DNA from 3 places in the Rathayibacter soli genome. Region 3 is predicted to be linked to each of the others. Evidence: predicted binding sites of a transcription regulator. Region 3 holds the regulator's gene; each other region holds the start of a gene.

Region 1 (10,595 bases), 1.8 Mb from region 3:
GTCGCCGTGCCGGAAGCAACGCTGAACATGACCAGCAGTGCCAGTGCCACCCAAATCAGGTTCGAGATCACTCCGCTGAGCACAACGCTGATGATCGCCAACTGCAGTGTGCCGCGAAGTACCGCAAGCGCAGGTGCCCAGTGGTGAGGCGCCCGGTAACTCCAGAGCACGACGGTCGCGAGAACGATAAGGATCCCGACGCCCACGAGCGTCGGGAGAAGGTCAGCGGACCAGACCATGGTCAGAGGCTACCGCGTCGAACGGATGCGCGGCGCGCAGGTGCCTGGCGGCACTGTATTCGGCGGCACTGTCTTCGGCGGCACTGTCCTCGGCGGCACTAAGCAGCGTCGCCGATTGCAACCGTGCTCGATGTTCCGCGACCGGTGACGCCGACCATGAGCAGGATCGCCGCGGTCAGCACCAGCGCCACCCAGCCGGAGCCCAGGTCGAGCCCGCCGCGGGCGTGCGAGACGCCGAACCAGTCCGCAAAGGACGCCCCGAGTGGCCGTGTGAGCACGTAGGCGATCCAGAAGGTGAGTATTGCGTTAGCGTGCAAAAGGCGGAATGCGAGCCCTGGCAACGCGATCGCTACTGCGAACAGAATTCCGGAGCCGAGGTAGCCCCAGTGCAGCGTCGTCGCGGTCAGGTCTCCGACGGCCGTACCGAGCGCGAACGTGACAAGCACCGCCGCCCAGTAGAACAGTTCGCGACGTCGCGTATGAATGCTGTGGATCGACAGGGTGTGTTCGAGTCGATACCAGAGTGTGAAAATGGCAGCCAGCACGATCGCGCAGATCAGTGCGGACAACCAATAGGGGATTCCGAAGCCGACGTGAGCGACATCCGCCACCATCGTGCCGAAGACGCTGACGCCGACGATCGCCGCCCAATATCGCACTCGACTGTAGCCCGGCACGAAGAACTGCAGGGCAAGCGTCACAGCAAAGAGGAGGAAGCCGATCGCGACGCCGGGGATCGGCCCGATCGTGTGCACGAAGTAGTCTGAGGTCGCTTCGCCCATGGCTGTCGACAGCACCTTGATCACCCAGAACGCAACGGTGACCTGGGCAACCTTGCTGACGAGCATGCGGGCGCCGACCAGGGAGGTGGGCTGCGCGTTCACGTGTGCCAGATTCGCAGCGCCGATCCCAGACGTGACTAAGAAACGGTCGCCCCTGTGAGAGCTCGCAGGAACAGCACGAGGTACACCGCCGCAATGGCCAATGAGATCACGGCCTCGACGTACCACTGACCTCGACCCCACAGGCCGAGCACCGCGAGGTTCGTCACAGCCGAGGCCAACAATACGACCCCGACACCTCCGAAGATCGTCGTGCCAACAACTGGCACCAGCGTTTGCGGAAGGCGAGCGCGCATTGCGTTGGGCTGCCGCGGGCTACGTTGTTGCGTCGTGCGCCGTGCGTTGGTTCCGCGCCGGATGAGCCACGCAACGCCGGCGATAATACTGAGCACACCGAGGCCGATGAGCGCACCGCCGAGGTACAACTGGAACGAATCGGATGCGTTCTCTAGCGTCGCCGCTTGCACACAGTTTGCCGCCGTCGGCTGAACGCTCAGCCAGTGGGCGCACTTTGCTGCGACCGTTGCCGTGCCGGCCGGGAGACCGTAGACGAATCCGACGGAGGTGACGGCCGCAAGTGCCCGGGCGCCGACCGCAGCAAGCGCGACGGCGCAGAAGCCGATCGCAACCATCCGCAGGGCCGAACCGGTCAAAGCCGCCAGGAGTGCCCCCAGGTGCGCGCCGGCGCCGTCGCGATTTGCGGCACGAGCGACCGTGCCGGCGGTCCCGAACCGTTCGAGTGCGCGGTGCTGCGCCGCAACAGGGGTGAGCTCCGGATCGGAGGCGAGTTCGGCATCCGCTGTGTCGCGCAGGTGCGACTCGGCTTCTGTCAGCGTGCGACGCACTGTGGCTGCCGGCCCGCGCAGACGGCCGAGAAGGTCATCCAGGTAGGTGTCGATCGGGTCTGCGTTGGTTTGGCTTGTGTTGGCCGGGTTTGTGTTGGCCGGTTCTGTGTTGGCCGGCTTTGTGTTGGCCGAGTCTGTGTTGGCTGGATCTGCGTTGGCTGGATCTGTGCTGGGGGATTCGCCGCTCGACATCAGGCACCTCCGAGCACGGCGTTCATGCCCGCCGAGAAGCGGTGCCACTCGGCGCGTTGCCCCTCGAGAGCGTGTGCGCCGTCTGCGGTGAGTCTGTAGGTGCGGCGACGGCGCCCCTCGCTGGTATCCCAGTTGCTGGCGAGAAAGCCGAGCTTCTCGAGCCGATGCAGTGATGGGTACACCGTGCCCTCTGGCATATCGAACTCGCCGTTGCTGCGGCGGCGCAATTCCGCGATCACTTCATACCCGTGTGCGTCACCGGACTGCAGAACGGTGAGGAGCAGGGTATCGAGATTGCCCTTGATTCGATCGTTGCTCATACCTAGGGATTCTAAGTACAGTTTGGTGTGTTGCGCAAGACCGTGTTGCGCAAGACCGTGTTGCGCAAGACCGTGTTGCGCAAGACCGTGTTGCGCAAGACCGTGTTGCGCAAGACCGTGTGGCCACAGCGCCCTGGAAGACCGTGCTGCAAGACCGCGCCTTCAGGCACGCGCAATGCGCCGGGCGCGTCTGATGGCCCGGTGGTACCCTCGCGGCATGGACACGAGCGAACTGTGGACGTTGGCGCAGTTGCGCAAGGCGCGCGATCTGATCGATCGCGAGTACGCGCATCCGCTCGATGTTCCGACCATGGCGCAACATGCGCTGATGTCGCCAGCGCATTTCTCCCGCCAGTTCAAGGCGGCATACGGTGAGACGCCATACGGCTACTTGATGACACGTCGCATTGAGCGCGCGATGGCACTCTTGCGCGCCGGTTCGAGCGTGACGGATGCGTGCATGGCGGTCGGCTGCACCTCGCTCGGCTCGTTCAGTTCGAGTTTCACGGTGATCACAGGGGAGACGCCGTCGTCGTATCGCAACCGCGAGCACAGTGCGGTGGAGGCGATGCCCGCGTGTATCGCTCGTCTTCTGACCCGACCGATGCCGATGGCACTGGATGGCGCGGTGCGGCGCGAATCGAGCAGGATCCGAGAAGCGGAGCCTGCCCGCGCTTCGTAGATTTGGCGTATGACAATTTCACTCAGCTACTGCCCAATTACCGTCGATGATGTGGACGCAGCGATCTCGTTCTACCGGGATGCCGTAGGCCTCGAGCAGCTCAGCGATGTGGCTTCAGACGGCCACCGCTGGGTGAGTTTCGGGTTCGCCGGTCAGCCGGGGCTGGCGATCGTGCTGTCCGACCCGGGTGCGGGTCGCTCACCCGAGGACGGCGACGCCCTGCACCGTCTGATCGTGAAAGGTTCGGGCCCAGGCCCGATCGTGTTCGCCACCGATGACGTAGACGCGACATTCGAGCAGCTGCGAGCATCCGGTGCGGAAGTTCTGCAAGAACCGATCGACCAGTCGTGGGGTCCGCGCGACTGTGCATTCCGCGACCCGGCGGGCAACATGGTGCGGTTCAATCAGACGCAAACCCAGGCGTAGTCGGCTTACTCAGGCGCAGTCGCAGTCGGCGTAAGTTTGCGGTGTGCAGAACCCCGGCCCGCAGAATGCTGACCCATCGCTGAGCGAAGCAGCGATCACGGCACGGCTGCGCACTGCGGGTTGCGTGTTCGCGGAGGAGGAAGCTCGGCTACTAATCGAAGCGGATGCAGCGCCGATCGAACTCGAGAATATGGTCGCTCGGAGAGTTGCCGGCTTTCCGCTTGAGCACATCCTTGGTTGGGTCGAATTCTGTGGTTTGCGAATCGAAGTGGGTCCCGGTGTTTTCGTGCCGCGTCGGCGCACGGAATTCCTCGTGCGTCGGGCGGCGCGTCGGGTGCGCCCCGGCGCCGTTGTTCTTGATCTGTGCTGCGGATGCGGTGCCCTCGGTGTGGCGCTTGCTGTGACGGTTGGTCGTTCGCCGGCTTCGTCCGTTGCTGGGTCTGCTGCTGGGGCTGCTGCCATATCCGTTACTTCCTCGCTCGAGCAGCCGGACGAGAGCATCGAACTTTATGCCGCGGACATCGAGCCCGCCGCGGTCCAATACGCCCGGCGAAACTTTGCGCGGTTTCTTGGTGCGAGCGCTGCGGCTGCCGAACGCGTGCATGAAGGTGACCTATTCGATGCGCTGCCCGCAGCTCTACGCGGTCGCATCGATATGTTGCTCTGCAACACGCCGTATGTGCCGACCGACGACATCCGGTTGATGCCCCAAGAGGCGCGGACGTACGAGCCGCGGGTGACGCTCGACGGTGGTGCCGACGGGCTCGACGTGCAGCGGCGGGTGGCGGCATCCGCTCGAGATTGGCTCGCACCGGGCGGGCAGCTACTCGTCGAGGTGAGTGAGGAGCAAGGTCCGGTCACCCGGGAGCTGTTCGAGCGCAACGGTCTCACTGCCCGAGTGGCGCATTCGAACAGATTGGGGGCCACAGTTGTGATTGCAGCGCGGCCGGTGTGATCACGACATCGTCCATTCAGCGGGTGTCGATTCAAGACGCGTACAGTGAAAGCGAGTGAGCACCAGAGCCTCAGGGACGTGGATCGACAATCGAAATACGAGTCATCAGCTATAACCTCCGCAAGAACCATGCCAGTGGAGAACTGGTTGCGCTTGCGGAGCAATTTCGTGCTGACGTGATGTGTCTGCAGGAATGCGACACGACCAGCATGCCGGATGCCATCGGTCAACTTCACCTGGCCGATTCGACCAAGCGAAACCGACTCGGTCTTGCCGTGTACTACAACCGGGAGCGCTTCAGAGCGGATGAAACCAAGGCGTTCGAGCTGAAGAAGTCGTTGCACGACCGTGTGTTGACGCCAGCGCATGAGCGGTTGATCGGCACACGGCTGGTTGACAATGCCGACGGGCATGAGTTGATTGCTGCGTCGTTTCATGCAGCGCCTCTGACCGCGCTGAATTCACTGCGGCGCAAACAAATCAGCGCTGCGTATGCGGAGTTGCGCACGCTTGGTGATGGGTTGCCGACGCTGATGGTCGGTGACTACAACTATCCGATCTTCAAGAAGAACTTGACCGAGCATGTCGGGGAGTCCGGTTACGATCTGTCGCTGAGCGATCGGCGTACCTATACGCGCTACAAGATCTTTCGTGGCCATTACGACTTCGTTACGTCTGCCGGCATGGGCATCGGCAGTGTGGAGACGTTGCCCCGCGGGGTCTCGGATCACAAGCCGATTCTGGTGTCTGCTGACTACAGCGTGTAGCTGGGCTGTTGCTGATTGGGTCGGTCTGTGCTGTGCTGTGCTGTGCTGTGCTGTGCCGTGCTGTGCCGCGCCGTGCCGTGCCGCGCCACGCCACGCCACGCCACGCCACGCCACGCCGGACGGTGCCACCCCAGACTGTGCCAGTTGGACGGTGCCCGGCCGGACGGTGGCCAGGCCTGGACCTGCCGCGTCGTAGTGTGCCGTGCCGTAGTGTGCCGTGCCGTAGTGTGCCGGACCGGACCGGACCGGACCAGACTGGGCTGCGTGGCGGCAGCGCCGATCGGGATGCCCGGTTCAGCTTGCTTTGGTGGTGTTTTGCCACCAGGCGGCTTTGCGGTGGAGGCGGATGGGTTGTCGGGGGTCGCCGGTGGGTGGTGTGAGCCAGTAGTCGTTGCCGTGGCGTTGGATCCGCCAGTGTTGGTTGTGGAGGAGCATGTGGTGGAATCGGCATAAGAGGATGCCTTGAGCGATGTCGGTGCGGCCGTGGTGTTCGTGCCAGTGGTCGATGTGGTGTGCTTCAGAATATGAGGGTGGCCGGTCGCAGTCGGGGTGCATGCAGCCGCCGTCTCGGATGGCGAGGGCGACGCGTTGTTTGGCGGTGAAGAGGCGTTGTTCTCGTCCGACGTCGAGTGGGCAACCGTTTTCATCGACGGTGATGGGGCGGGTGCCGGTGTCGCAGAGGAGTCGTTCGATGGTTTCGGGTGGAACGACCTCGCCGGTGTCTTCCCAGTGGCCGGTGCCGGTGACGTTGCCGTCGGTGTCGTGTTGGTTGAGGTTTTCCTGGGTGATGACCACGCGCACGCCGGGTTGCCGGTTGCCGTAGATGGTGTTCGGGTCGGCGAGGGCGCCGGTGCGCATGACGTCGATGAGCAGGTCGAAGATCAGTTGTTCGTCGGTGCGCGGGTCGGTGCGCAGTTCTTCGGCGTGTTCGGCTTGAGCTTTGTCGATGAAGCGGGGTCCGCCGCGGCGCGGTCGCATCGCGGCGTCGACGATCGAGTCGAGCCAGGCGGCGGAGTCGTCGTCGAATTCCAGCCACGCGGTGCGTGCACCGGTGTCGTTGGTGCGGATGCGTGCTTTCCGCGCTTGGAAGTGGGCTTGGGCGCGTTCGGTGACCCCGGTCGGGTCAAGGCTGTCGCGTAACCAGCGGGCCCGTTTGGTCAGTTCGTCCGCGTTGACCCCGGCCGCGTTCGCCAGGAGGTCCTCGGCTGCCTGACGCAGCACCTCGCTGTCGCAACTGTCGGTCGGTTGGCCGAGGCCGGTCAGCAGGGCGGAGGCGCCAGCCGGGGTCAGCGTGTGGTCGGCGACCGCGCGGGTGATCGGATCATGCCACGGCAGTTCCACGACCGGGGCCGGCGGCGAACCCGCTTCGTCGGCGGATCCCTCCTGCGCCGCGCCGGTCGCGACCTCGGTCGTGTCTCCCGCCCCGTCCAGGCCCGCACCGTCCGGGGTCGGGCCGTCCGGGGTCGGGCTGTCTGCCTGGCCGGCGGCTTCTCCCGTGCGGGCTGCCGCATCGGCCTGAGCCATCGCCTCGCCGAGGCGCACCTGCCGCCATGCTTCGGCCCTCGTCGAGCCGGTGACCGATTGCAGCACCCCGGCGGTGGACCGTTGACCGCGGCGCGCGGCCAAGCCCTGATAGCCGAGCTGCCGGTTGGAGCGTTCCGAGACGATCCCGGCCCCAGCGGTGATCACCAGTTCGAACTGTGCCCGGGCGGTCGCCGCATCGGCCAGCAGCGCCAACAAGGCGTCGTCATCCAGCCCGGCAAGAAGTCGGGGCAGACCACCCGGCGTGCCGACCGGCTCCAGCGCGGCCAGAGAATCGGACACCCTCAAGGCGTCTTCTCTGATCTGCTGAGAGATCGACTGCTGGGATATTGGGGCCATGCCTCAGTGTAACACAAAATAGCTGATAGGTTCTAGTTAGAGTAAGTATTTGATCACAAACATTCGAAGATAATGACTAACGGCTTGCATGAGTGTCCGTCCCCCGGTGTAGCGTTTCACGGAGCGCGTCGGCCGGACGGTGCAGGAAGGTGGAGCAATGCGGCACGTGCGGCGGGTTGGAGTGAAATCCTCAGTTACCATCTCGGCCGTAGTACTGCTGCTCGCAATCACCGGATGCACCTCCGCGGCTCCAGCACCCACCGTCACCCCGACAGTCAACGCCTCCGCCTGGCCAACCATCACCATGGCCGGCACCGGGCAGGTGGACAAGACGACCGCGATCCCGGCGGGCGCAAAATCATTGCGCGTCGAGTTCGTCTGCTCATCCGGCCTCTTCGACGTCTCGATGAATTCGGATACCTCGCGGAGCGGGTCGTGCGGCGGCACGCGTTCATGGCTTCTGCCGCTGCCCCCATACGACAACGTGGGCCTCACGGTGAGCGTGCCGACCGACACGAGATATGCGCTATCGGCGACCTTCAGCACGGATAAGTTCGTGCCGGATCGCGTGATTGCGGCCGAATGCAAGACCCTCTCCGGTATCTACACCGCGTTCCGCGGTACCGAGGACGGCTATGCCCATTCGGACGTGACCGCAGCTCAGTGGACCGCGACCGTCACGAAGACGGTGGCTGAACTGAAGAAGCTGGCGGCATCCGCATCCGGAATCATCGGCGCCGAACTTCCCGCCGTCGTCACCTGGTACACGCGCGATGGCCTGGGGCCGGGCGATGTTCTCACCTCGGCCGGCCCCGGCTCCTACTCGGTGGCGACCGAACTGATCAGCCAGGTCTGCAGCGACAACGGCTCGGTCATCACCATTCAGGCGCACCACGGCGGCTAGCCACGCGCCGTCGGCGACGCCCGGCGGATGCCTGTGGCCGGCCCCGCAAGCCAACCCGCAAGCAAGCAAACCCGCGGAAGCGAACTCGCGCAAGCAAACCCGCGCAAGCGAACTCGCGCAAGCGAACTCGCGCAAGCGAACCCGCACACGCAAGTTCGCCCCGCCTCAGCTCACCGATACCCCGATGGTGTGCCAGCCCGTCGCCCCGTTCGGCGCAGGCGGCGCCTGTGCACTCGTCTGAACCTCGCCGCTTGCGTTGGTCGCACGCACCTGGACGGTGTGGTTGCCGGCGGTCGCATCCCATTCGAGCACCCACTGCCGCCAGGTGTCGGCCGAGACGGCGTCGGCGAGGCGCGCTTGCTGCCACGGACCGTTGTCGACTCGCACCTCGACGCGCGCGATACCGACGTGCTGGTCCCAGGCCACTCCTGCGATCGCCGCCCGACCGGCATGCACGGTTGAGTTGTCGGTGGGAGTGTCGATCCGTGAGGCGAGTTTGACCGGACCCATCGCCGACCAGCCTTTGTCCGTCCAGTACCCGATCGCCTTCGAGTACTGTGTGACGTTGAGTTGCACTACCCATTTCGTCGCCGAGACGTAGCCGTAGAGCCCGGGCACGACCATTCGCACAGGAAAGCCGTGCTCGAGTGGCAGCGGCGCACCGTTCATGCCGACAGCGAGCAGCGCATCCCGTTTGTTGTCGGTCAGCGCAGACAGCGGCGTTCCCGCCGTCCATCCGTCCGCGCTGGTCGACAGCACCATGTCTGCGCCAGCCTTCGGCACCGCGCGCGCAAGCAACTCACGCAGCGGATACCCGAGCCAGGTCGCATTGCCCGCGAGGTTGCCGCCGACCTCATTCGAAACGCAGGTCAGCGTGGCGGTGTGCTCGGTGAGCGGCAGCGCCAGCAACTGCGCGAACGTCAGGTCGACGGGGTTCTCGACCATGCCATCGATGCGCAGCTTCCAGTTGTTCGGGTCGACGGCCGGCACCTGCAGTGCCGTGTCAACGCGATAGAATCCGCCGACCGGAGTGATGTATGGGCTCAACCCCGGCAGTTTCAGATCAGCGCCGGCCGGAATGGGGGCTGCCGCGAACGCAGCTCGAGGCAGCTTCAGTGTGTTGCGGATCGACGTGACGGCCGCGGTCCCCGCCGACAACAACTGGACTCCGACGCCGACTGCTACAGCGGCAGCCGCGCTCAATCCGACGAACCGCAGGAATGATCGCCGGGCCAATTGCGGTTCCGCATTCGGGACGCGCCGCAGCTCGGCCGCCGCATCGTGCCAGCGGCGCATCCGCAGAATCGATTGCTGCAGCACGATCACGCCGACGATGAAGCCGACCACCGTCGGCGCCGCTGACAGAACGGATGCGTCTGGGCGCGTCAGCACCGCAAGCACGGCAACCACGCCGATCGCGGCGAGCAGGAGCACACCGAAAGGCGGGCGCAGAAACTCGAGGGCGCCGACCGCAACCGCGAGCACAAACAGGAGCACGCCGAGGCAGACGAATAGAAACGGTTTGTCCGAACTGCCGAACACGGAGATGATCCACTCGCGGAACCAGGCCGGGGTGAGGTCGACGACCCACGCCCCGACCGCAAAGAATGGAGTACTTGACTGCCCGGAAATCAGAGCGGCCCCAACAGCGGCGACCTGTGTGGCCAACCCGCTGAGAACACCGCAGGCCGCCGCGATCCAGAACCACGAGCCGGGGCTAAGGGCGCGTTTGGGAGTTGCCCCCGTGCCACCCGCGGGCGTGCCGCCCGTGCTGTCGCCGGGTGCTGTGTCGTTGTCGGGCGCGTCGCGGTCGCCTTCGGCGCCTGGATGCTGTGGTGATGTCGTGGTTGACACTTCTACAGATTAGGCGCGCGGGCCGTGAGTGGGCGGAGAGTTGTCCGAATGATCTGGGTTGCGGCCGTATGCTGGTGCGGGGTTTGACGAGGAGCGGGAATCGTGAGTGATGTGAACGGCAGCAACCCGGCACCCGGCTGGTATCCAGATCCGGCCGGCTCGCCGCAGCAACGCTGGTGGGATGGCACCCAATGGACCGGCTATCTGCAGAACCCGCAAACCCCCGCGCCGCCCGTTCAACCTCCGGCTGTTCAACCGCCGCCCGTTCAGCAAACGCCCGCGGCACCCCAGCAGCAGCCATACCTGAGCTCATATGCGGATGCTGCACCGGTAGCGCAGCCGTACGCCACGGTGATGCCCATTGTTCAGCCGGATCTCGGGCCTAACCCGAAGATCTACACGCCGTTCCTGTGGATCATCGTGTTGCTGCCATTGCTCGAAATGATCGCGTTCGCCGCGTTCGACTTGAACAAGTACGCGCACCTGACGACAGCGGCGGGGCCGACGTCAGAATCGTTCAGGATGGCCTTCGACCCGGCGTACCTGCTGATTGCCGCACTCGGCTGGGTGATCTATGGCGTGTCGGCCTGGCTTGCCTACCTCGACTGGCATGCGTTGGGTCGGGTCGGCGTCACGCGCCCGTTCCACTGGGCGTGGTCGTTTCTGCCGTCGGGCGCGATCGTCTATG
Region 2 (10,595 bases), 1.6 Mb from region 3:
CGATCGAGTCAGTTGTCATCTCTTCAGGTTGCTCCACGTTGCCAGCCCGCACTTGACGCATCCGATTGCTGACATGATCGTTCGTCCGATTCTTGCGCTCGCGAACGAACCTGCCGAACTGGTTCAGAGCGAGCTAGTTCACCGCGAGCGGATGCGATCCGCCTCGCCCCGCCTCGCCGCGGTCCAGCGCTGCGATCGTGACCAGTTCGGCATCCGTCAGCTCGAAATCGAAGATGTCGAAGTTCTCAGCCATGCGCCCACGATTGTTTGACTTCGGAATGGCAACGGTGCCGAGTTGGATGTGCCAACGCAGAATCGTCTGCGCGACGGACTTGCCGTGGGCATCCGCAATCGCCTTCAGTTCGGGTGACTGGTTGATCTTGCCCTGCCCCAGAGGCCCCCACGCCTCGGTCGCGATGCCGTGATTCAGGTCGAAGCCGCGCAGTTCAGCCTGCTGAAAGTCCACATGCAGTTCGACCTGGTTGACGGCGAGCGTCACACCGGTCTCGTCGATGATCCGTTCCAGGTGCGGCACCATGAAGTTGGAGACGCCGATCGCCTTCGCCCTGCCAGACTGTGCGATCTCGATGAGCGCCCTCCAGGCCTGCACGAACGTGTCCCGCTCTGGCATCGGCCAGTGGATCAGGTACAGATCGACGCTCTCGAGCCCGAGCTTGTCCAGGCTGGTCTGGAAGGCACTCGCCGCGTTCGACTGGTCGCTGTTCTGCAATTTGGCCGTGATGAACAGCTCACCCCGAGCGATTCCGGATGCCGCGAGCGCGTCGCCGACGCCGCTCTCGTTGTTGTATCCCGCGGCCGTGTCGATGTGCCGGTAGCCGACCGCGAGCGCGTCGGAGACAACGCGCTGCGTCTCGGCGGGGTCGACGCGGAAGACGCCGAAGCCGAGCTGCGGAATGTGCGTGCCGTTGTTGAGCGCCATCGTGGGAACTGCGGTCGAAGAAGTCATGCCTCCAGCCTAGGCCGACCGAAAGTAGCGCCGGTCGAGTAAGGAGCGCTAGCGACTGTATCGAGACCCCGCGAGCCGACCTGCAGAGGTCCCGATACGCCTGCTCGCCCTTCGGCCCCGCTCAGGGACCGAAAGCTCGCGGGCAAGACGACCGACGATACCGGTGGTCGAGTAAGGAGCGCTAGCGACTGTATCGAGACCCCGCGAGCCGATCTGCAGAGGTCCCGATACGTCTGCTCGCCGCTCCGCTCAGGGACCGAAAGCTCGCGGGCTAGACGACCGACGATACCGGTGGTCGAGTAAGGAGCGCCAGCGACTGTATCGAGACCCCGCGAGCCGATCTGCAGAGGTCCCGATACGCGTGCTCGCCCTTCGGCTTCGCTCAGGGACCGAAAGCTCGCGGGCTACCCTTCGAGACGGTCGCGGGCGGCCTCCTCAGGGCATCGCTCGACCGGCGGACTGACTACACGTTGTATTGTGCGACGAGTTCGCGCTTGAGCACTTTGCCGCTCGGCCCGATCGGCAGCGTCTCAACGATCTCGATGCGGCGAGGGTACTTGTACGCTGCGACGTGCTCCTGCACGAACGCGATCAGTTCATCGGCCGTCGCCTCCGAGCCCGGCATCAGCGTGACCGCTGCCATGATTTCCTGGCCGTGCGTCTCGTGCCTGACACCGAACACCGCGACCATCGACACGCTCGGATGCGTTGACAGTACTTCCTCGACCTCGCGCGGATACACGTTGTAGCCGTTGCGCAGGATCATGTCCTTCTTGCGGTCGACGATGGTGATGTAGTCGTCGTCGCTCTTCGTGCCGAGGTCGCCGGTGCGGAACCAGCCATCGACCATTGCCTCGGCATCCGCGTCGGGCCGGTTGAGATAACCCTTCATCAGGTTGTGCCCTCGGATGACGATCTCGCCGAGCTCCTCACGCGGCAGGAGGCGGATGCTCCCCTCGAGTTCGGCATCCGCGATCTCGACGTCGACGCCCCAGATCGGCTGGCCGACGGTGCCCGGACGGGTCGGTACGCCGCGATGGTTGAAGGTGGCGACCGGGGAGGTCTCGGTCAGTCCATATCCTTCGTGCACGACGATGCCGTAGACCTCCTTCATGCGCTCGATCACGGCAAGCGGGATCGCCGAACCACCGGAGAGCCCATAACGCAGCGGCGGTCGTTCGGGGTTGGCCTTTGCCGCCTCGAGCAAGCCGATGTACATGGTGGGCACGCCCGTCATGATCGTGCACTTGTGCTTGTTCAGCAAGGCCAGAGCGGATGCCCCGTCGAATTTCGGCAGGAGCACGACCGCGAGCCCGACCCGGAAGCCGATGTTCATGACGCAGGTCTGGCCGAAGGTGTGGAACAGTGGCAGGCAACCGAGAACGCGGTCTTCCGGCGTCAGGTCGATTGTGCCGATCAACATGGTGTTGACCTGCTCGACGAGTGCGAAGTGGCAGCCTTCGGCGCCTTTCGGCTTGCCTGTGGTGCCGCTGGTGTACAGAATCGTGGCGGTGTCGAGTGGATCGCGCGGCACATACGTGTCGATCGGCGTCGCAGTACGCGCCGCATCTTCGAGGCGCGGAACGGGAACTTGCTCAAGCATCTCGTCGGGGACCAGCACGCTCAGTGCCGGCACGCCGGCCATCGCCGCGCCCTTCGCGCCCTCGCCGAGCAGCGGCGCGGCACAGATCAGCAGTTTTGAGCCGCTGTCCTTCAGCACGTAGTCGATCTCTTCGGCCTTCAACAAGGCGTGGATCGGCACGACGATGGCACCCAGCGAGAGAATTGCGAAGTACGCGCGCGGAAAGTCCGGAACGTTCGGAATGAGCACGGCGACGGCATCCCCGGGCCCGATACCGCGTTCGCGCAGCGCTCCGGCATACGCCCGGGTCTCATCCCAGAGGGTGCGGTAGTCGATCTGCTGTTCGCCGAAGATCAGCGCGATGTTGTCGGGAAGGCGATGTGCCGTTTCGGCAAGAATCGATGCAACCGACATGGTGGCGAAACCGTGACTGGACATGGGGTTCTCCGTCTTCATTGACTCGAACAACTGACTCGAAAGAGCTGACTCGAACGATCCTCGGGTTCGGGATCGATAAGACCTACGTTACAGCGCCAGATCGCTCGGCGACCAACCTCCAGCTTTGGTCGGCGAGGGTCGGAACCGCACTAACGACCTGCACTTCAGAACGAACGCACGGAACGGGAAAATCGAGTCCGGGCTACGCTCATGGAATGAGCCTCGGGCGACTACACACGCTCGCCTGATATCGACCAGAAGGAGAAGCATTCATGACGAAAAGCGCCGTCTACACCGAGAACGCACCGCAACCGGCCGGCCCATACAGTCAAGGCATCGAGGTGAACGGATTCCTCTACACGGCCGGGTTCGGCCCACAGGACCCTGCAGCCGATGGAGCCGTCGCCGACACCGTGGCCGAGCAGACCCGGCAGGTGCTGCGCAACGTGCATGCGGTGCTGGCCGAACGCGGGCTCAGTATGGACGACTGCGTCAAGACGACGGTGCACCTGGCCGACCTGGCGGACTTTGCAGAGTTCAACAGCGCCTACGAGGAGTTCTTCACGAAGCCCTACCCGGTGCGCACCACCGTCGGGTCCCAGCTCGCGGGAATCCGGGTCGAGATCGACGTCGTCGCGGCCATCCCGGCAGGGAACTGAGCGGGGCGTAGAGGGCAGGTCGTACGAGGCTGGCTTTCGGGTAGTGGTTCGGGCATCCGCTCGGGCCGCTACCCGAGTTCTCGGGCTAATACCCGAGTTCTCGGGCTGCTACCCGAGTTCTCGGGAAATCGCCGCGGCCGTCCCCTGCATCAGCGGAACGTGGGGCAGAAGCTGTTCAAGGTTCTGCACCATGCGGATCGCCGTGATCGAGAGAGCGCCGACCACGTGCGAGGACACCATGATGGGCACGGCCACACAGTTAATGAAGTCTTCGAACTCGCCACGATCCGCAGCCCAGCCTTGCTCAGCGACCGTGCGCAGTTCGACGGCGAGTGCCGCTGGAGTTGTAATCGTTGAGTCTGTGTATTTCTTCCAGTCGCTCCCCGCGAGCACTGCATCACGCTGCGCCGTGCCGAGATAGGCGAGAATCGCCTTGCCCACGGCGCTGCAGTGCGGGCGCACCGGGGAACCGACCCGCGAGTACATTCGCAAACCGCTGGCGTCTTCAACCTTGTCGACGTAGATGATCGAATCGTCCATGAGCGCCGCCACATGCACTGTATTGCCGACGCGTTCGTGCAGCCTCCGCACGCTGGCAAAGGCCGCCTGGCGCAGATCGAGGCCCTCCAGGGCTGATTGGCCGAGCGCAACCAGGCGGAACGCTAGCGCGTAGGTTCCGTCTTTGCGCCGGCGAACGTAACCGACCTCCTCAAGCGCCTGTAGCTCCCTGAACATCGTCGAGCGGTGCAGCGCGAACTCTTCAGCAAGTTGCGCCACTGACTTCGGCTCGGCCGCAATTGAGTCGACGATGTTCGCCGCCCGCTTCACGCTCTGCGACATTGCTGCACTACCCTTCTGCGCGGCTGCGCTGCGCAACACGCTCGCGCAGTGCCACATTCTCGCGCCGCAGACCGCGACCTGGGGTGCAGGCGCTCAGCACACCGCCGGCAAGCACGGGGATGCCTGCCACCAGCACGTCGTCGATGCCGACGGCATCCTGCATCGGTTCTTCATAGCTGGCCGTGTCGGAGAACGTCAATGGATCGACGACGATGAGATCTGCGACCCAGCCGGGTGCGACCTCGCCACGGCGCCCAAGAGCGAAGCGCGAAGCGGGCGACGCAGCCAAGTGCTGGGCGGCATCCGGCCACGACCACGTGCCCGTCTCACGAACGTACTCGCGCAGGTAGCGTGCGAATGTGCCGCGGCTGCGCGGATGCGGGTGTGCACCGATGAAGATGCCGTCGGAGCCGCCCATGTGCTCAGGATGCGCGAAGATGCGCGCCAGTTCCTCGACAGGGCGTTCGTGCCGCACCGCCATGACGGCATTGACCTGCAGTCGGGAAGCGGCGAGAACGTCCAGCACGAAATCGATGGCGTCGGTGCCCGCTTGGGCCGCGGCATCCGCAACGGTGAGCCCGTGAGCCCAGGAGAGTTCAGGCGCAGCGATGTGGGCGAGCGCGATCATGGCGGGCCAGTCGGGCCCGAGGCTCGCGTTCTGTGCGACTTTCGGGAACCAATCACGACGCAACCGGATGCGTTCGGCAGGCTCGTTGATCGTGTCGACGACTGTGTCGGGGGGCAGCAGCCTCAGTTCCGGTGGCAGCAGCGGCATCGCGAGCAGGGTGCAGCCGCGGATGTACGGGTAGGCGTCGAACGTCGCATCGATGCCGGCACGGTGCAGCACGTCGAGCTGCTCGAGCACGATCGGGGCGTCGGCGTGGAAGTGTGAAACGTGGATAGCTACACCGCACACTCGCGCGATGCGCACGATCTCTTCGACACGTGCAGCAGAATTGGACTCATAGCCGCCGCGCATGTGCGTGACGTAGACGCCGCCGGCCCGTGCGACCGGCTCACAGAGCGCTGCGATCTCGTCGGCGTCGGCGAAGATGCCGGGTACGTAGTCGAGGCCGGTTGAGAGACCGACGGCGCCGTCGCGCATCCCTTGCTCGACGAGGGAAGCCATGGCTTCACGCTGGGCCGGGCGTGCCGGTGCGCTTGAGCGCCCGCAGACCTCCCAGCGCACCGTTCCCGCCGGAACGAGATACGCGGCGTTCAGTCGGGAGCGCCCGTCGACCGCCGCGAGGAGCTCTGCAACGCCACCGCCGGAATAGGTCGGATGCGCCCCGTTGATAGCCGCGAAATAGTCGGATGCGTATGCACCGTCACCGGGCGCGTAGGAGACACCATCTTGACCTGTGATCACACTGGTCACGCCCTGCTTGAGAAGGGAGCGCTGCACGTCATCGTCGGCCAGCAGGCCGTCAGCGTGCGAGTGTGCGTCGACGAACCCGGGCAGCACGAAGCGGCCACGGCAGTCGATGATGTGGTCGTCGGACCGGGCGACGACATGGCCGACCTCGGCAATGGTGTCGCCATCGACCGCGACATCAGCACGTCGCATTCCGGTGGGGTCGACAACGGTTCCCCCGAACAGCACTATTCGCACGTTCTGATCCTCTCACATGTGCAACTATTGCAACGCGAATTGCAGCTAGCACACAATGTGCGCATAGTTGGGCTGTGCCCGTTCAGACAATCCCTCGCGTGATCACCATCGGCGAAACGATGGCCCTGGTCGCCCCGGCGAGCGCCGAGTCGTTGGCCACTGCGCACGAGCTGCGCCTACACGCCGGCGGTGCGGAATCGAACGTGGCGTCCCATCTTGCTCACGTCGGCATCGCAACCGCCTGGGTAAGCGCCCTGGGTGACGACGTGCTCGGGCATCGCATTTGCCGATTCGTCGGGGGTCACGGCGTCGACATGCGCTGGGTCACATTCGATCGAAGTGCACCCACCGGCGTGTACTTCAAGGATCCCGGACACGGCGTGCTTTACTATCGCCGGGGGTCGGCGGCATCCGGAATGAACGCGGATACGGTCGCGAGCATCCCCGTCGAAAGCGCCGAAGTCGTCCATTTGTCTGGAATCACGCCGGCGCTGTCAGAGAGTTGTGCCGCGCTGGTCGACGCGGTGTTCGAACGAGTTGCGGGAGCTGGTACCGTCCTGAGCTTCGACGTGAACTACCGGCCGGCGCTTTGGGCGGATGGCGCTGCTGCCGCCCCGCTGCTCTCGCTGGCCAACCGGGCCGACCTCGTGTTCGTGGGGCTCGACGAGGCGCATGCCCTGTGGGGCTGCGACACCGCAGACGACGTGCGCGGGCTGCTCCCGCATCCCGACCGACTCGTCGTCAAAGACGGCAGCGTCGGCGCCACGGAGTTCGCGGACGGCAGCAGCGTCTTTGCGCCGGCGATTCCAACGGATGTCGTCGAAGCGGTGGGTGCAGGCGACGCTTTCGCGGCTGGGTATCTCGCAAGCCTGCTGCGCGGCGAGGCTGCGATGGACCGGCTGCAGTCCGGGCACAAGCGCGCCCGCCTGGTGCTGCTTTCAACGAGCGACTTCATCAGCGAATCAACAGCAGGCGAACCAACGACAGGCGAACCAACGACAGGGAAGGTCTAGTACCACGATGCTCGACAACTCGCAGTTCAGCGAAATCTTCAGTGCGGCACCGCTCATGGCGATCATGCGCGGCATGGGCTCGCAGCGCAGCCTTGCGGTGGCGACTACCGCGTGGAACCTGGGCATCGACGTCGTCGAGGTGCCCATTCAGACGGCGGATGATGTCGCCGCGCTTCGCGCCGTCGCCGCCGCCGCACGTGAGCGGGGAAAGTTCGTCGGCGCAGGCACCGTGATCTCCGTCGAGCAAGTGGCGGCTGCGCTCGAGGCGGGCGCAGGGTTCACTGTGAGCCCCGGGTTCGACCTCGAGGTGGTGCGAGCATCCGCCAAGGCGGGGTTGCCGCCGATGCCCGGTGTCGGGACCGCCACTGAGGTGCAACTGGCACTCAAAGAAGGTCTGACCTGGCTCAAGGCGTTCCCCGCATCCGTTCTCGGAACAAGTTGGCTCACAGCGATGCACGGACCGTTCCCACAAGCGACCTTCGTCGCTACCGGAGGTATGAACGCCGCCAATGCGCAGAGTTTTCTGAACGCCGGAGCTCGCGTCGTCGCGGTCGGCTCTGCACTGGAGGACGAGTCCCAGTTGCCGCTGCTCGCCGCTGTGCTGGCAAGCGGCGGGCTGTCGGCCAGATCGTGAGGGTCGTGTGGTGACGGAGGTGCCGCGTACAGACATCCTCGCTTACTGGGACGCCAACCTCGCCTACGAGATCGACACTGTCGCGGTGCGGCACGCCCAGGAAGCGGGCAGGTGCGTGCTCGTGGATACCCGCACGCAACGCTCGTGGGATCACGGGCACATCCTGGGTGCGCCGCATCGCCGCAGCGCCACGCGCGAGACCTCCGTGCGGCAGTCTTCGATGTTCGCGAACTGGTCTGCGGCTACAAGTATTGGGTACGCAACGGCTTCCCGTGGAGCAGGCCGCCGCCGTGGTCAAGCAAGCTGTCGATCCCATTCGTGAAGGCGGAGGCTCGAGCCGGCGTGTCTCTACAACGCCCGCTCGGCTGCGACGCGGTTCCCCCTGGTCGCAACGTGATCCGAATGCGACCACTCGACCCAAGTTCTCGAAACACCATAATGTCGAACACATCTACGAATTAGTAGGATCAATACGTACCTAGACATAGAAACTATCAACTAAAAATGGTAAGATCGATCTATGGCATTGATATCGCAGCAAGTTCAAGAAAGCGCCCTCCGGGTGTCTGACTTGCTTGCCGCGCATGAGCTGCCTGACGTGGCGGACTCCGTCCCCACATTGGTGTCCCGATTCGACGATGATGGGGTGCAGTCCTTGGTAGCGGCCGCCGCTGCAATGCGTTCCGAAGCCGACGCCATTATCGCCGCGGGTGCCGGAGTCATCGCAAGTCGATCGGACCGCGAGCTCGGCTACTCCGGTCTGGCCGCACGGCTGGGTCAGCGATCGCCGGTGGATTTGGTCCAATCAATCACAGGGTCATCCCGCGTCGAGGCAGCGCGTCAGGTTCGGCTCGGCGAAGCAATGGGTGAAGCAGACGCGGCAACTCGACTCATCGACGCCGCTGAGCAAACGCCGACGATAGACAAGACACCGGATGCCGACACCCTCGACGAAACGAACGGGACCGCGCCGGATCGGGATCTTGACGGAGATTCAACTGCGGATCCCGGCGATGGGTGCGGGCAGTCGTCCATGACAGCATCCGTGATCGAACTTCCCTGGTTCGAGCCGATAACCCGGGCAGTAGCAGAGCGTATGCTCACCGCACCCGCAGCAGAAGCGATGATCCGCGGCCTGGGCCTGCCCAACGACGATTGCGACAGCGATGTGCTGCGTGCAGCAGCAGAAGAACTGCTGGTGGATGCCGCAAGCATGAATACTGACGCTCTGACCAGGCGGGCCCGCTTGTTGCGCGATCGATTGGACCCGGCAGGAGTCACTGAACGCGCGGAGAGACGATACGCGGCACGCAAATGGCGTTTCGGCCGCAAGGCGGATGGTGTGCGCACGGCGTGGATCGAGTTCGATGATGAGTCGGCCGCCTGGATGGACACCATTGTCAGTGCCGGGATGCGTCCCCGACGTGGTGGTCCCCGATTCGTCGACAAAGCAGAAGCCGACGCCGCCGAAAAGCTTCGCGACGATCCTCGCACGAACGATCAGCTGGTGTTCGACCTTCTGATGGATGTCTTGCGGGCGGGCGCTGTCGCGGACCCTTCAACTGGATTCGGCTCACGACAGCCGGGTCTGCGCGTCGTCATCACGAAAACGGAATTGGACAAGCACGACCTCGAAGGCAACGTGACCGGCACGGGCTATCTCGAAGACACCGGGGAAGCCGTTCCGCCTGCGATGATCGAACGCCTGCTCTGCGACGTGGGGACACGAGATGTCACCTTCGACCAGAATGGTAACCCTCTCGATGTCGGTCGGGAGCAACGCCTCTTCACAGCGAAACAGCGAGTCGCCCTCGCCATCCGTGATGGCGGCTGCATGCACCCCGACTGCGATCGACCGCCCTCTTATGCGGAAGCTCACCATATTGACCACTGGCACGAACACCACGGCCGCACCGACATCGCTTCCGGCATACTTTTATGCCGTTACCACCACATGCTGATTCACAATCAACATTGGAGGATTCGGCGGGAGGGCTCCGTCTACTGGCTGGTACCCCCGCGCGGGGACGAACGGCAGCCCATTCGACTTCGGAGCAAAGCAGCGTGGTGGCAAGACCGCAAAGTCGGTTGATGTCATGAAGGCTAACCGAGCAAGTGTTGATTGGCGCGCGGTGATTGGCTCTAATCGATCGCAGCGCCCGACGCCGACACAGGCCACCGCAGACCGCCGGCACGGGCCGCCGGAACCGCAGACCGCCTACGGCAGGCCGGCGAGGCGCAACAGCGCCGCCGCAAGCGCACCGACAATCACCACCACGAGGAACGGTGCGCGCAACAGCAACGCAATCGCGGCAGCGACCAACGCACCGATTCGCGCATCGAACGTCACCTGCGTCCCACTGGCAACCGCGTTCACAATCGTGAGCGAGGCAAGCAGACCGATCGTGAGCGTGCCGGCGACTCGGGACATCCGCTTGCTCTTCAGGACTTTCGCCGGCACCAGATAGCCGACCAACTTGGTCGCGAACGCGACAACGCACGCCGCGATCACCCAGATCCACGTTGACATCAGCGCCCCTTCTCGCCGAGATCGGAGCCAGCTTCACCCGGATCGACGCCAGGCTCACGTGACACTGCACCATGTGGATACGGCTCAACATCTGGCTCAAGGCCCTCTTCTGCCGGGCCACGACTGAACCAACCCCAGATGCCGGCGACGACCGCCGCCACCAGGATCGGCACCCCTGGTGGCACGAACGGCACCGCGAGCACTGTTGCAAGCGCACACACGACCGCGATCGCCACCGGTTCCTTCGCGCGCAACCGCGGCCACAACAGCCCGAGGAAAGCAGCGACGGCAGCACCGTCCAAACCCCACGCCTTCGGATC
Region 3 (10,595 bases):
TCGGTGGTGAGCACGCACGCAGCCTGCGAGACGGATTGCGGTCCTTGCAGTTGGCTTTCCGCGAGGCGTCCGTCATACCCGACCCGATCGGCAAGGGCCCTGGCGAGAAGTACACCGGCCCGGTCAACTGAGTCAGGCTCGTTGCTGTTCATCGGGCCTCGCCGGTCAGGCTCGACCTCGATCCAGTGCGGCCCGATCAATCGGGCGCTGTCGTCAGCCGCACCGTGAGGGAATCGACCCGTGTGGCGATTGCGTCGTCTGCAGCCCATCGCGCAGCCAGTCGCGCCATCACCACATCGAGCTCCTGCTCGCTCAGTCCTGCCGCCAGCTGCAAGTGAACGACCAGCTCCGGTGCAGACAGCCGATATCCGGGGTCACCCGCCGTGAGTTCGACCGCATGAACGGCGAGTTCGCGCTCAATCGAGGTCGTGAACGCATCGCGCACGGCGGCATCCGAGTAGCTGGGAATCCATTGCTGACCCTGGGCGAGCGCCCACAGAGCCGGCCGACGCAACACGAATTCGGTGTCGCTGCCCGGGTCGAGCACCACGAGCTCTGTCTGCTCACTCGCGGCTCCCAAGGCCACCCGTGCTCCGTTCTGCGGCACGGGCCGCGCTTTCGGATTCCACGCACTCATGGTCGCAACACAGGAGAAGACCGGCAGGACATTGCGGCCTTCCGGCCCGGCGACCGTGACGATCGCAAGTTCCTGTTTCTTGTCCACCCGGCGACCGTGTTCGTCGACGCCTGCCTCCGCGAGGTGCGAGACCAGTGGAACCAGCAACCGCGCGTCGCGGAACGCGTCCACGACAGCCTCTGGCCCGCCGTGACCGTCGTGAAATGCCTGGAGTGCGACAGCCAATGCCGGCGTGACGGTGCCGTCGTCGGTCGCCGAGGTGTTCGCGCTGAAGTGCCGCCCGGCCCAGGGCTGGCCGGCGGAATCACTGGCGCGCGCATCACTCGCGTGCGAATCAGTCCCCGGCAACGTCCAAGGCTTCCGCCAGTGTGAACGCGCCCGCATAAAGCGCCTTGCCCACGATCGCACCCTCGACGCCGGACGGCACGAGCTCCCGCAGGGCGGCAATGTCGTCCAGGTTTGAAACGCCGCCGGAGGCGATCACGGGCCGCGCCGTTCGTGCCGTCACAGCCCGCAGCAATTCGATGTTCGGGCCCTGCAGGGTGCCGTCCTTCGTGACGTCCGTCACGACGTAGCGCGCGCATCCGGCTTCTTCGAGCCGGTCGATGACCTGCCACAGATCCCCGCCGTCCTTTGTCCAGCCTCGCGCCGCCAGGGTCGTGCCGCGCACGTCGAGGCCGACGGCGATGGCTTCGCCGTAACGCGTGATCACATTGGCAGCCCACTCGGGGTTCTCCAGCGCCGCAGTGCCGAGATTGATCCTTTTGGCGCCGATTTCCAGCGCGGATTCCAGTGACGCATCATCGCGAATACCGCCGGACAGTTCCACGTTGACGCCCCTGACCTGCTTGATCACCCGACGCAGGAGGGCACGGTTGTCGCCGCGCCCGAACGCGGCATCCAGATCGACGAGATGAATCCACTCCGCGCCCTGGGCAGCCCAATCGGCCGCAGCGGCCACCGGGTCGCCGTAGTTGGTCTCCGAGCCGGCCTCGCCCTGCGTCAGCCTAACCGCTTTGCCCGCCGCGACATCGACGGCGGGCAAAAGCAGAAGACGTGGTGTTCTGTTGAACTCACTCATGGTCGTTTTCGATCCTCGAATAGCAGTGACCGCGCCTATTCCGGCACAAGCCTCAAATTTAGCGCAGGCCGTTCACCCAGTTGCGCAACAGACGGATGCCGGCTTCGCCGGATTTCTCCGGATGAAATTGCGTGGCAGAAAGCGGCCCGTTCTCGACCGCCGCCAGGAACCTCGACCCGTGCGTCGCCCACGTCAGCGCCGGCTCCCGGAAGGCGCGGCCCGACTCGATCTGCCACTCATGTGCCGCAAAGGAGTGAACGAAATAGAAGCGCTGATCGCGAACGCCGTCGAAAAGGACGGAGCTTTCAGGAGCTTCGACCGTATTCCAGCCGATGTGCGGGAGGATCTCGCTGCGCAGTTCGGTGACCTCGCCGGGCCACTCGCCAAGCCCGTCCACATCCGTTCCGAACTCCACACTGTGTTCGAACAGCACCTGCATACCGACGCAGATGCCCAGCACCGGCCGGTCGCCTGCCAATCGACGGTCGATGATCTCGTCGCCGCGCACCGCACGCAGTGCGTCGATGACGGCATGGAATGCGCCAACACCGGGCACCACGAGTCCGTTCGCCTCGCGAGAGCGCGCCGCGTCGGCTGTGAGCTGTACTCGGGCACCGGCCGCCTCGAGCGCCTTCGCGGCCGAATGCACGTTCCCAGACCCATAGTCGAGGACGACGACCAAGGGCTGAATCACAGGGCGCCCTTTGTCGACGGGATACCGACGATGAACGGGTCAAGCGCTTTGGCCTGACGGAATGCACGCGCGAACGCCTTGAACTCCGCCTCGGCGATGTGGTGCGGGTCACGTCCGCCGAGCACTGTGATGTGCGTTGTCAGCGCTGCGTTGAACGCGATCGCCTCGAACACGTGCCGCACCATGGATCCGGTGAAATGACCGCCGATCAGGTGGTACTGAAAACCTGCGGGCTCGCCGGCGTGCACGAGGTAGGGTCGGCCTGAAATGTCAACGACCGCCTGGACGAGGGCTTCGTCGAGCGGCACGAGGGCGTCGCCGTAGCGGGCGATGCCACTCTTGTCTCCCAGAGCCTGCACGATCGCCTTGCCGAGCACGATCCCAACGTCCTCGACCGTGTGGTGCACGTCGATCTCGACGTCGCCGGATGCGCGGACCGAGAGATCGGTCAACGAGTGCTTCGCGAACGCGGTGAGCAGATGATCGAAGAACGGCACAGAGGTATGAATGTCCGCAATCCCCGAGCCATCCAAGTCGAGGGACAACTCAATGCTCGACTCTGTCGTCTCTCTCTGAAGCTGCGCGATGCGCGTACCGGTGCTCATGATTCACAACCCTAGCGGCGCGATGACACTGTTCGCCTGCACGCTGAAGCGTGCGGCCGCATCGAGAAATGCGGTCGTCTCGGTCTGCGTGCCAGCACTCACGCGAAGGTGGCCGGGAATGCCGACGTCGCGGATCAATACCCCGTCGGCCAGCAGCGCCTCGAACATCGCGTGCGGGTCGGCGACACCTCCGAATAGAACGAAATTACTGCCACTGTCGTGCGGGAGGTAGCCGAGCGCAGTCAAGCCCTGCCCGATGCGGTCACGCTGGGCGCGGATGTCGTCGACCATCGCGAGCATCTCATCGGCGTGCTTCAGTGCGGCGATCGCGGCAGCCTGCGTGAGCACGGACAAGTGGTAGGGCAGACGGACCAGGCGCATCGCATCCGTCACCGCGGGGTCAGCGGCGAGGTAGCCGAGTCGCACGCCGGCGAACGCAAACGCCTTACTCATCGTGCGGGAGACGATCAAGCGGTCGCGTCCGGGGAGCAACGTCAGCGCGCTCGGCTGACCCTTTGGCATGAATTCGGAGTAGGCCTCATCGACAACGACGATCCCATCGGTCGCTTCGTATGCCGCGGCAATCACATCCAACGACAACGGCGTTCCTGTCGGATTGTTCGGCGCACACAGCAGGATGACGTCGGGGTGAGTGCGATTGATCCACTCGACAGCATGCGCGGGCGACACGCTGAACTCGTCGCCGCGGTCCCCCGCGACCCACCGCGTTCCGGTTCCGTTCGCCAGGATCGGGTACATCGAGTACGTCGGAGCGAAGCCAAGAACGCTCCTTCCGGGCCCGGCGAATGCTTGCAGGATCTGCTGCAAGACTTCGTTGGACCCGTTGGCTGCCCAAATGTTGTCAGCCGTAAGTCCATGACCGAGATAGCCGGCAAGCGAGTGCCGCAGTTCGGTGAATTCACGATCCGGATAGCGATTCGCGCGACCGACCGCATCCGACAGCGCCGCAACGATGTCCCGCGCAACGGCATCGGGGATCGGATGCGTGTTCTCGTTCACGTTCAACGCGACCGGCACATGCTTCTGCGGCGCCCCATACGGAGCCTTTCCTCGCAGGTCGTCACGCAGTGGCAGATCAGAAAGTGAACTCACCCCTCAATGCTAGAGCTTCGGCGCTGCCTCGCCGGGCCCACAGAACCGCGGTCAGCGGTCGTACTGAGCCGGGATGGCAAGACGCTGGCCGGGCACGAGCACCGACGTGGACAGCTGGTTGAGATCGGTGATCGCAGCGACCACGTCGCGCGGATCGGCGGACGGGGCTACTGTTTCGGCAATCTTCCACAGTGACTCTCCGGTCGTCACAGTCACGTGCGAAAACGAAGTGGTGTTTCCACCGCCGGACGCTGCGGCCGCTGCCCCATTGAACCCAAAAGCGAGCAGTGCGGCGAGCAACGGCGTCGCGGTCAGTACCGTCAACACCACACGCCCGCGTCGGGTGAGACGCAGGCGCATTCGCGCTGCCGGTGCGATGCTCGCGGTGCTCATGACTGCCTCCTGGCCGCTTCGTCGGAACCGGTCGCACCGTTTCCGGTGAGGCCGACCCGAGTGAATTGATTCGTATCCGGCGTTCGGCCGGAACCGCCGGATACGAAACTCTGTTCCGAATATATCTTCGAAGTCACGTGATTTCAACCCTATCTTCGTACAAATGTCAAAAAAGTTTCAGACACGCTCGAACAGGTGTTTGCCTTGTGGCGGTTCAGCAGATACAGTTTCGACTGTCTGGATCACATGCAACCAGGCACCACCGACATTCGGTTATCCGAACGGTGTTTGCTCATCCGAATCGAGCGGTCGCATGGCGAGAAGGGACGCACGACGTGGCGAGCAAGGGCGACGAACCGAAGCAGCGGGGCACCCGGCGGCGCAAGTCTCTGAGTGAGAAGCAACTGTCGATTCTGGACTTCATCCAGAGGTCGGTGAGCCAGCGCGGTTATCCGCCCAGCATGCGCGAGATCGGCGATGCCGTCGGGCTCGCCTCGCTGTCCAGCGTTACACACCAGCTCAACCAACTCGAGTTGAGCGGCTATCTTCGACGCGACCCGAACCGTCCGCGTGCCCTCGAGATCTTGATCGACATCCCCAGCACAACCGGCGACAGTGCGGACTTCGAGAATTCGACCCCGGTCGGCGACGCCGCCATGGTGCCGCTGGTCGGCCGAATCGCTGCCGGCATCCCGATTACTGCGGAAGAGCAGATCGATGAGGTCTTCCCGCTGCCGCGCCAGCTTGTCGGAAACGGCACGCTATTCATGCTCAAAGTCGTCGGAGAGTCGATGATCGACGCCGCGATCTGCGACGGCGATTGGGTCGTCGTTCGTCAACAGAGCGATGCCGAGAACGGCGACATCGTTGCGGCGATGCTCGACGGCGAAGCCACGGTCAAGGTCTTCCGCCAGCGCGACGGTCACACCTGGTTGCTCCCGCGAAACAGTGCGTTCGAACCGATCGTCGGCGACTTCGCCGATGTACTCGGCAAGGTCGTCGCCGTGCTCCGCTCCGTTTAGAGTCTCCCGCGCCCACGTTTCGATCTCGTCAGTGGGCACGGACCGTGCGCACAGGCAGGCAAGCGGGTTAGACCGCCACGGCGTTTGCGCGCACGGCGCGCGTCGCCTCCAGAATGTTCTTCAACGACGCCACAGTCTCGTCATAGCCGCGCGTCTTGAGCCCGCAGTCCGGGTTCACCCAAACTTGTCGCGGCGGGATCGCATCCAGCGCCTTCTGCAACAGTTCGGTCACCTCGGCGACCGACGGCACGCGGGGCGAATGGATGTCGTAGACGCCCGGCCCGATGCCGTGATCAAACCCGCTGGTCTTGATGTCGGCAACGACCTCCATCCGGCTTCGTGCTGCCTCGATGCTCGTCACATCCGCGTCAAGGTTCTTGATGGCGTCGATGACCACACCGAATTCCGAATAACACAGGTGCGTGTGAATCTGCGTCTGCGCTTCAACACCTGCGGTGGCAAGCCGGAACGATCCGACCGACCAGTCGAGGTAGGCGGGCTGATCCTTCTTTTTCAGCGGCAGCAGCTCGCGCAGCGCCGGCTCGTCGACCTGGATGATCCGGATGCCCGCGGCCTGCAGATCCGCAATCTCGTCCCGTAGAGCCAGCGCGACCTGGTTGGCCGTGTCGCCCAGCGGCTGGTCGTCGCGCACGAACGACCAGGCAAGGATCGTCACAGGGCCGGTGAGCATCCCCTTGACCGGTTTCGTCGTCAGCGATTGCGTGTAGCTGGACCAGCCCACGGTGATCGGGTTCGGCCGCGAGACATCGCCCCAGAGGATGGATGGACGCGTGCAGCGACTGCCGTAGGACTGCACCCATCCGTTCTGGGTCACGACGAAGCCGTCGAGGTTCTCGGCGAAGTACTGCACCATGTCGTTGCGCTCGGGCTCCCCGTGGACGAGCACGTCAAGGCCGATCTCCTCCTGCAGGTCGATCACGCGACGGATCTCGGCCTCCATGGCCTCGCGATAGTCCGCCTCGCTGAGGTCTCCTTTTGCGAAGTGAGCACGGCTCCGGCGGATCTCGCCGGTCTGCGGGAACGACCCGATGGTCGTTGTGGGCAGGAACGGCAGGTCGAGCGCTGCATTCTGGGCAACGACGCGATCCGCATAGGCACCGCGGTGGAAGTCGGCTTCTGACAGCCCGGCGATACGCTCACGCACGGCCGCGACCCGCACGCCTGTGGCGTTGTGTCGCTGTGCAAGTGCCGCGGATGCCGCGTCCAAGTCACTCTGGATCTCCTCGTGCCCGTCATCCAAACCACGAGCAAGAACCGCGACTTGGCCGACCTTCTGATCGGCGAAGGCCAACCAGCTCTTCAGTTCGTCGGAGAGCCGAGGCTCATCGTCAACATCGTGCGGTACGTGCAGGAGCGAGGTCGATGTGGCTGCGGCGACGTTAACCGTCAACGCGAGCAGACTCTCCAGCTTGCCGAACGCCGCTTCGAGGTCGCCACGCCAGACGTTGTGCCCATCCACGACCCCGCCGACCAGCGTCTTGGCCCGAAGCGCCGTACGCGTGGGGTCATCGAGATCGGCAACCGCCGGGACCGACCCGCGCACCAGGTCAAGACCGATCGCCTCTACGTTGCTCCCCGCGAGCACGGGCACAGCGTCATCGAGGCTGCCGTATGGGGCCGCCACGAACAGCGCCGGCCGATCGGTCGCTTCGCCGAGCGAGGCGTAGGCGGCGCGGGCCGCTTCGAGAACGTCCGCACGGGCATCCGCAATGCTCTCGCTCACGAGGGCAGGCTCGTCCAGCTGCACCCACTGCACGCCGGCGGCGCTCAATCGCGCCAGGAGCTGCTGGTAGACCGGCAGCACCTCGTCGAGCCGCGACAACGGCCTGAATCCGGCAGGAGCCGCATCGCTGGGTTTGCTCAGCGCGAGGAAGGTGACGGGGCCGACGATCACCGGGCGGGTGCGGTAGCCGGCGTTCGCGGCCTCCTCGGCCTCGCGCACGATGCGGTCGGACGCCAGCGAGAAGACGGTCTCCGGCCCGATCTCCGGCACTAAGTAGTGGTAGTTCGAGTCGAACCATTTGGTCATCTCCAGGGGCGCCCGGTTCCCTTCGCCCCGCGCCAATGTGAAGTACCCGGCCAGATCGAGCGATCCGTCCTCCCCGACAAGAGTGCTGAAACGCTCCGGCACAGCACCGAGCGTGACCGCTGCGTCGAGCATCTGATCGTAGTAGCTGAAACTTGCCGGAATCGACGAGTCGGCACGCCCCAGCCCGAGTGCACAAAGGCGCTCCCGAGTCACAGCGCGCAACTGCGCTGCGGCCTGCTCAAGTTCGGCTGAACTGATCGTGCCTGCCCAGAACGCCTCGACGGCCTTCTTGAGTTCGCGCCGGCGCCCGATTCTCGGGTAGCCGAGGATCGTCCCGGTTGGGAAGGGGGTCGTGCGCGTCATGCTGGTTCCTTTTCGGTGCTGGTGGTGAGAATGCCGCATCGTTCGAGAACGGCGAGGACGGTGTCGTGCTGGTTGAACGTGTACAGGTGAATTCCGGGCGCTCCTCCGGCGATCAAACGAGCTGCGAAGCGCGCGGCATGGTCGATTCCGATTTCTCGTTGCCCTTGCTCTGTCGGCTCGATCTCGAGCTGGATGGCGAGTTCGCTTGGCATGTCCTCGCCGCTGAGTTCGAGCATCCGTCGGAGCCGGGCAGGACTGGTGACGGGCATGATGCCCGGCAGAATCGGGAATTCGACACCCGCTTGCTTCGCCCGTTGCGCGAAGGCGAGATAGTCGTCAGCGTGGAAGAACAATTGGGTGATCGCGAGGTTGGCACCTGCCGCCTGCTTGGCCAGCAGTGTGTCGATGTCTTGGCTGACCGAACGCGACCGCGGGTGCCCGTTCGGGAAGGCCGCAACGGCAATCGTGACGCGTTCGCGCCTGCTGCGCACCGTTCGCAGGTCTGGGCGGCCCGGCACTGACAGTTCGCTGTACGGCACCCGTTCCGCTTGCACGCGGTGGATCAACTGCACGAGTTCTGCGGCGCTATGCAGATCGCCGAGCACTGGCTGGCGCCCTGCCTGATCGTCGGCAGTCTGACCGGTTGGCGGGTCGCCGCGCAGCGCAAGGAAGCTGCGCACGCCTGCGTCCAGGAATTCATGGATGAGGCGGTTGGCTTCTGCGTGGGATGAGCCGACGCACGTCAAGTGCGCCATCGGGTCAACGGTCGTGTTTTGCTGGATGTAGCGGACAACATCCAGCGACGAGGAGCGCGATGACCCGCCCGCCCCGTATGTGACCGAGATGAAGTCAGGGTTCGCGGCGGCCAGGCGATCGATCGTCTGCGGCAGCCTGGCGGCGGCAGCGTCGGTGCGCGGCGGGTACAACTCGAACGAAAACGGCGTGCCGGCCGGACATCGGCTTGTGCCGGTGTCTTCGTGCTGTTGCTGGCTCATGCGCGTGGATCGTCTCCTGGATGATCAGACACGCACAACGCCGGTTGGCCGCGCGCGTCCGTTGTGGAACGCAGGCCCGAGGGCCGGTCGCGGGCGGGTGCCGGGCTCGGCTGTCGCTCCACATCGACACGAACGGTCAAGCGCATGCCGATGTTTGTGGATCAAGAATACCAAGGCGGCGTGAGGCTGCAGCGGTCGTTGCGTACTGTTACGGTGCTGCGGTCTCGGTTGCCCGGGAGGCGGCATCCGTCTCTGCGAACGTTTCGAAGGCCGGCGCATACTCGGGCATCACGAGAGCGCGAACGCGAGTGCCGTCTTCGACGTAGGCCGTCTCGATCACTCGGCCACGTTCGTGCAAAGCAGAGATCAGATCGCCTCTGTCATACGGGATCAGAAGCGTCAACTCGATCGACGGGTCCGGCAACAGGCGCGCGATCGCGGAAAGAACGTCGTCGATGCCCTCCCCGGTGCGCGCTGATGCGAAGACGGCGTTCGGCTCGATCCCTCGCAGGACGAGCCGGCGATCGTCGTCGAGGAGATCAGCCTTGTTGAAGATCACCAACTCCGGCACGTCGCGCGCGTCGATCTCGCGGATGACGTCACGAACGGTTGCCAGCTGACTGGCCGGATCCGGATGCGATCCGTCGACGACGTGCACGATCAGGTCGGCGTCGGCCACTTCTTCCAGCGTGGAGCGGAATGCCTCCACCAGTTGATGCGGGAGATTGCGGACGAAGCCAACGGTGTCTGTGAGGGTGTAAAGCCGGCCATCGGCCGTCACCGATTTGCGAACGGTGGCGTCGAGAGTCGCGAAGAGCGCGTTCTCGACAAGTACCCCGGCGTTGGTGATCCGGTTGAGCAGGCTCGACTTGCCGGCGTTCGTGTAGCCGGCGATCGCGACAGACGGTACCGCGTTGCGCTTGCGGTTGGCGCGTTTGGCTTCGCGGGCCGGTTTCATGGCTGTGATCTGCTTGCACAGTTTGGCCATGCGGGTGTGGATGCGCCGCCGGTCCAGTTCGATCTTCGTCTCGCCAGGACCACGGCTGCCCATGCCTGCGCCCGCACCGCCGACCTGCCCGCCGGCCTGGCGGCTCATCGATTCGCCCCAGCCGCGCAGCCGCGGCAGGAGATACTCCAGCTGAGCCAGTTCGACCTGCGCCTTGCCCTCACGCGACTTCGCATGCTGGCTGAAGATGTCCAGAATCACAGCGGTGCGGTCGATCACCTTGACCTTGACAACGTCTTCGAGGGCGCGCCGCTGACTCGGTGCCAATTCGGTGTCTGCGACGACGGTGTCCGCGCCCAGCGAAGCGACAATGCCCTGCAGCTCCTGCGCTTTGCCGCGGCCGAGATAGGTGCTCGGGTCGGGGTGCGGTCGTCGCTGCAGGAGCCCGTCGAGTACGACGGCGCCCGCCGTCTCGGCCAGCGCGGCAAGTTCGCGCATCGAGTTCTCCGCATCGGTTTGGCTGCCCTGCTGGTAGACACCGATCAGAACGACGTTCTCCAACCGCAGCTGCCGATATTCGACCTCTGTGACGTCTTCCAACTCCGTTGACAGGCCGGCGACGCGGCGCAGTGCTGCGCGCTCCTGCCGGTCAAGTTGATCGCCGTCTACGCCGCCAATGCTTTCGTCGTAGCCTTC

The links. The regulator LexA, encoded in region 3, represses DNA repair genes until DNA is damaged. The targets are predictions, from matches to a motif close to TCGAACANNTGTTCGA.
Positions count from the first base shown of each region.
Region 1: a site for LexA is predicted at 7,187-7,202, ahead of QU604_RS00375 (DUF222 domain-containing protein). Genes of this name have one in related genera too.
Region 2: a site for LexA is predicted at 8,187-8,202, ahead of QU604_RS16490 (DUF222 domain-containing protein). Genes of this name have one in related genera too.

Region 1 covers NZ_CP133020.1:72,331-82,925, forward strand. Annotated here, with positions in the region: gene QU604_RS00335 (ABC transporter permease) at 1-239, opposite strand, end outside; gene QU604_RS00340 (COG4705 family protein) at 338-1,123, opposite strand; gene QU604_RS00345 (hypothetical protein) at 1,159-2,118, opposite strand; gene QU604_RS00350 (PadR family transcriptional regulator) at 2,118-2,438, opposite strand; gene QU604_RS22120 (pentapeptide repeat-containing protein) at 2,450-2,608, opposite strand; gene QU604_RS00355 (helix-turn-helix transcriptional regulator) at 2,656-3,120, shown strand; gene QU604_RS00360 (VOC family protein) at 3,130-3,546, shown strand; gene QU604_RS00365 (HemK family protein methyltransferase) at 3,590-4,501, shown strand; gene QU604_RS00370 (endonuclease/exonuclease/phosphatase family protein) at 4,597-5,268, shown strand; gene QU604_RS00375 (DUF222 domain-containing protein) at 5,563-7,149, opposite strand; gene QU604_RS00380 (hypothetical protein) at 7,331-8,053, shown strand; gene QU604_RS00385 (molybdopterin-dependent oxidoreductase) at 8,219-9,907, opposite strand; gene QU604_RS00390 (DUF2510 domain-containing protein) at 10,010-10,595, shown strand, end outside.
Region 2 covers NZ_CP133020.1:3,515,641-3,526,235, forward strand. Annotated here, with positions in the region: gene QU604_RS16450 (MFS transporter) at 1-19, opposite strand, end outside; gene QU604_RS16455 (aldo/keto reductase) at 134-967, opposite strand; gene QU604_RS16460 (long-chain-fatty-acid--CoA ligase) at 1,431-2,987, opposite strand; gene QU604_RS16465 (RidA family protein) at 3,260-3,646, shown strand; gene QU604_RS16470 (IclR family transcriptional regulator) at 3,755-4,486, opposite strand; gene QU604_RS16475 (N-acyl-D-amino-acid deacylase family protein) at 4,494-6,098, opposite strand; gene QU604_RS16480 (sugar kinase) at 6,173-7,111, shown strand; gene QU604_RS16485 (bifunctional 4-hydroxy-2-oxoglutarate aldolase/2-dehydro-3-deoxy-phosphogluconate aldolase) at 7,119-7,745, shown strand; gene QU604_RS16490 (DUF222 domain-containing protein) at 8,266-9,837, shown strand; gene QU604_RS16495 (AzlD domain-containing protein) at 9,964-10,275, opposite strand; gene QU604_RS16500 (AzlC family ABC transporter permease) at 10,275-10,595, opposite strand, start outside.
Region 3 covers NZ_CP133020.1:1,908,248-1,918,842, reverse strand. Annotated here, with positions in the region: gene QU604_RS08715 (DUF1844 domain-containing protein) at 1-131, shown strand, start outside; gene QU604_RS08710 (SseB family protein) at 197-1,021, opposite strand; gene priA (bifunctional 1-(5-phosphoribosyl)-5-((5-phosphoribosylamino)methylideneamino)imidazole-4-carboxamide isomerase/phosphoribosylanthranilate isomerase PriA) at 972-1,718, opposite strand; gene hisH (imidazole glycerol phosphate synthase subunit HisH) at 1,777-2,412, opposite strand; gene hisB (imidazoleglycerol-phosphate dehydratase HisB) at 2,409-3,017, opposite strand; gene QU604_RS08690 (histidinol-phosphate transaminase) at 3,021-4,130, opposite strand; gene QU604_RS08685 (LysM peptidoglycan-binding domain-containing protein) at 4,182-4,523, opposite strand; gene lexA (transcriptional repressor LexA) at 4,859-5,545, shown strand; gene metE (5-methyltetrahydropteroyltriglutamate--homocysteine S-methyltransferase) at 5,613-7,958, opposite strand; gene QU604_RS08670 (methylenetetrahydrofolate reductase) at 7,955-8,953, opposite strand; gene hflX (GTPase HflX) at 9,162-10,595, opposite strand, start outside.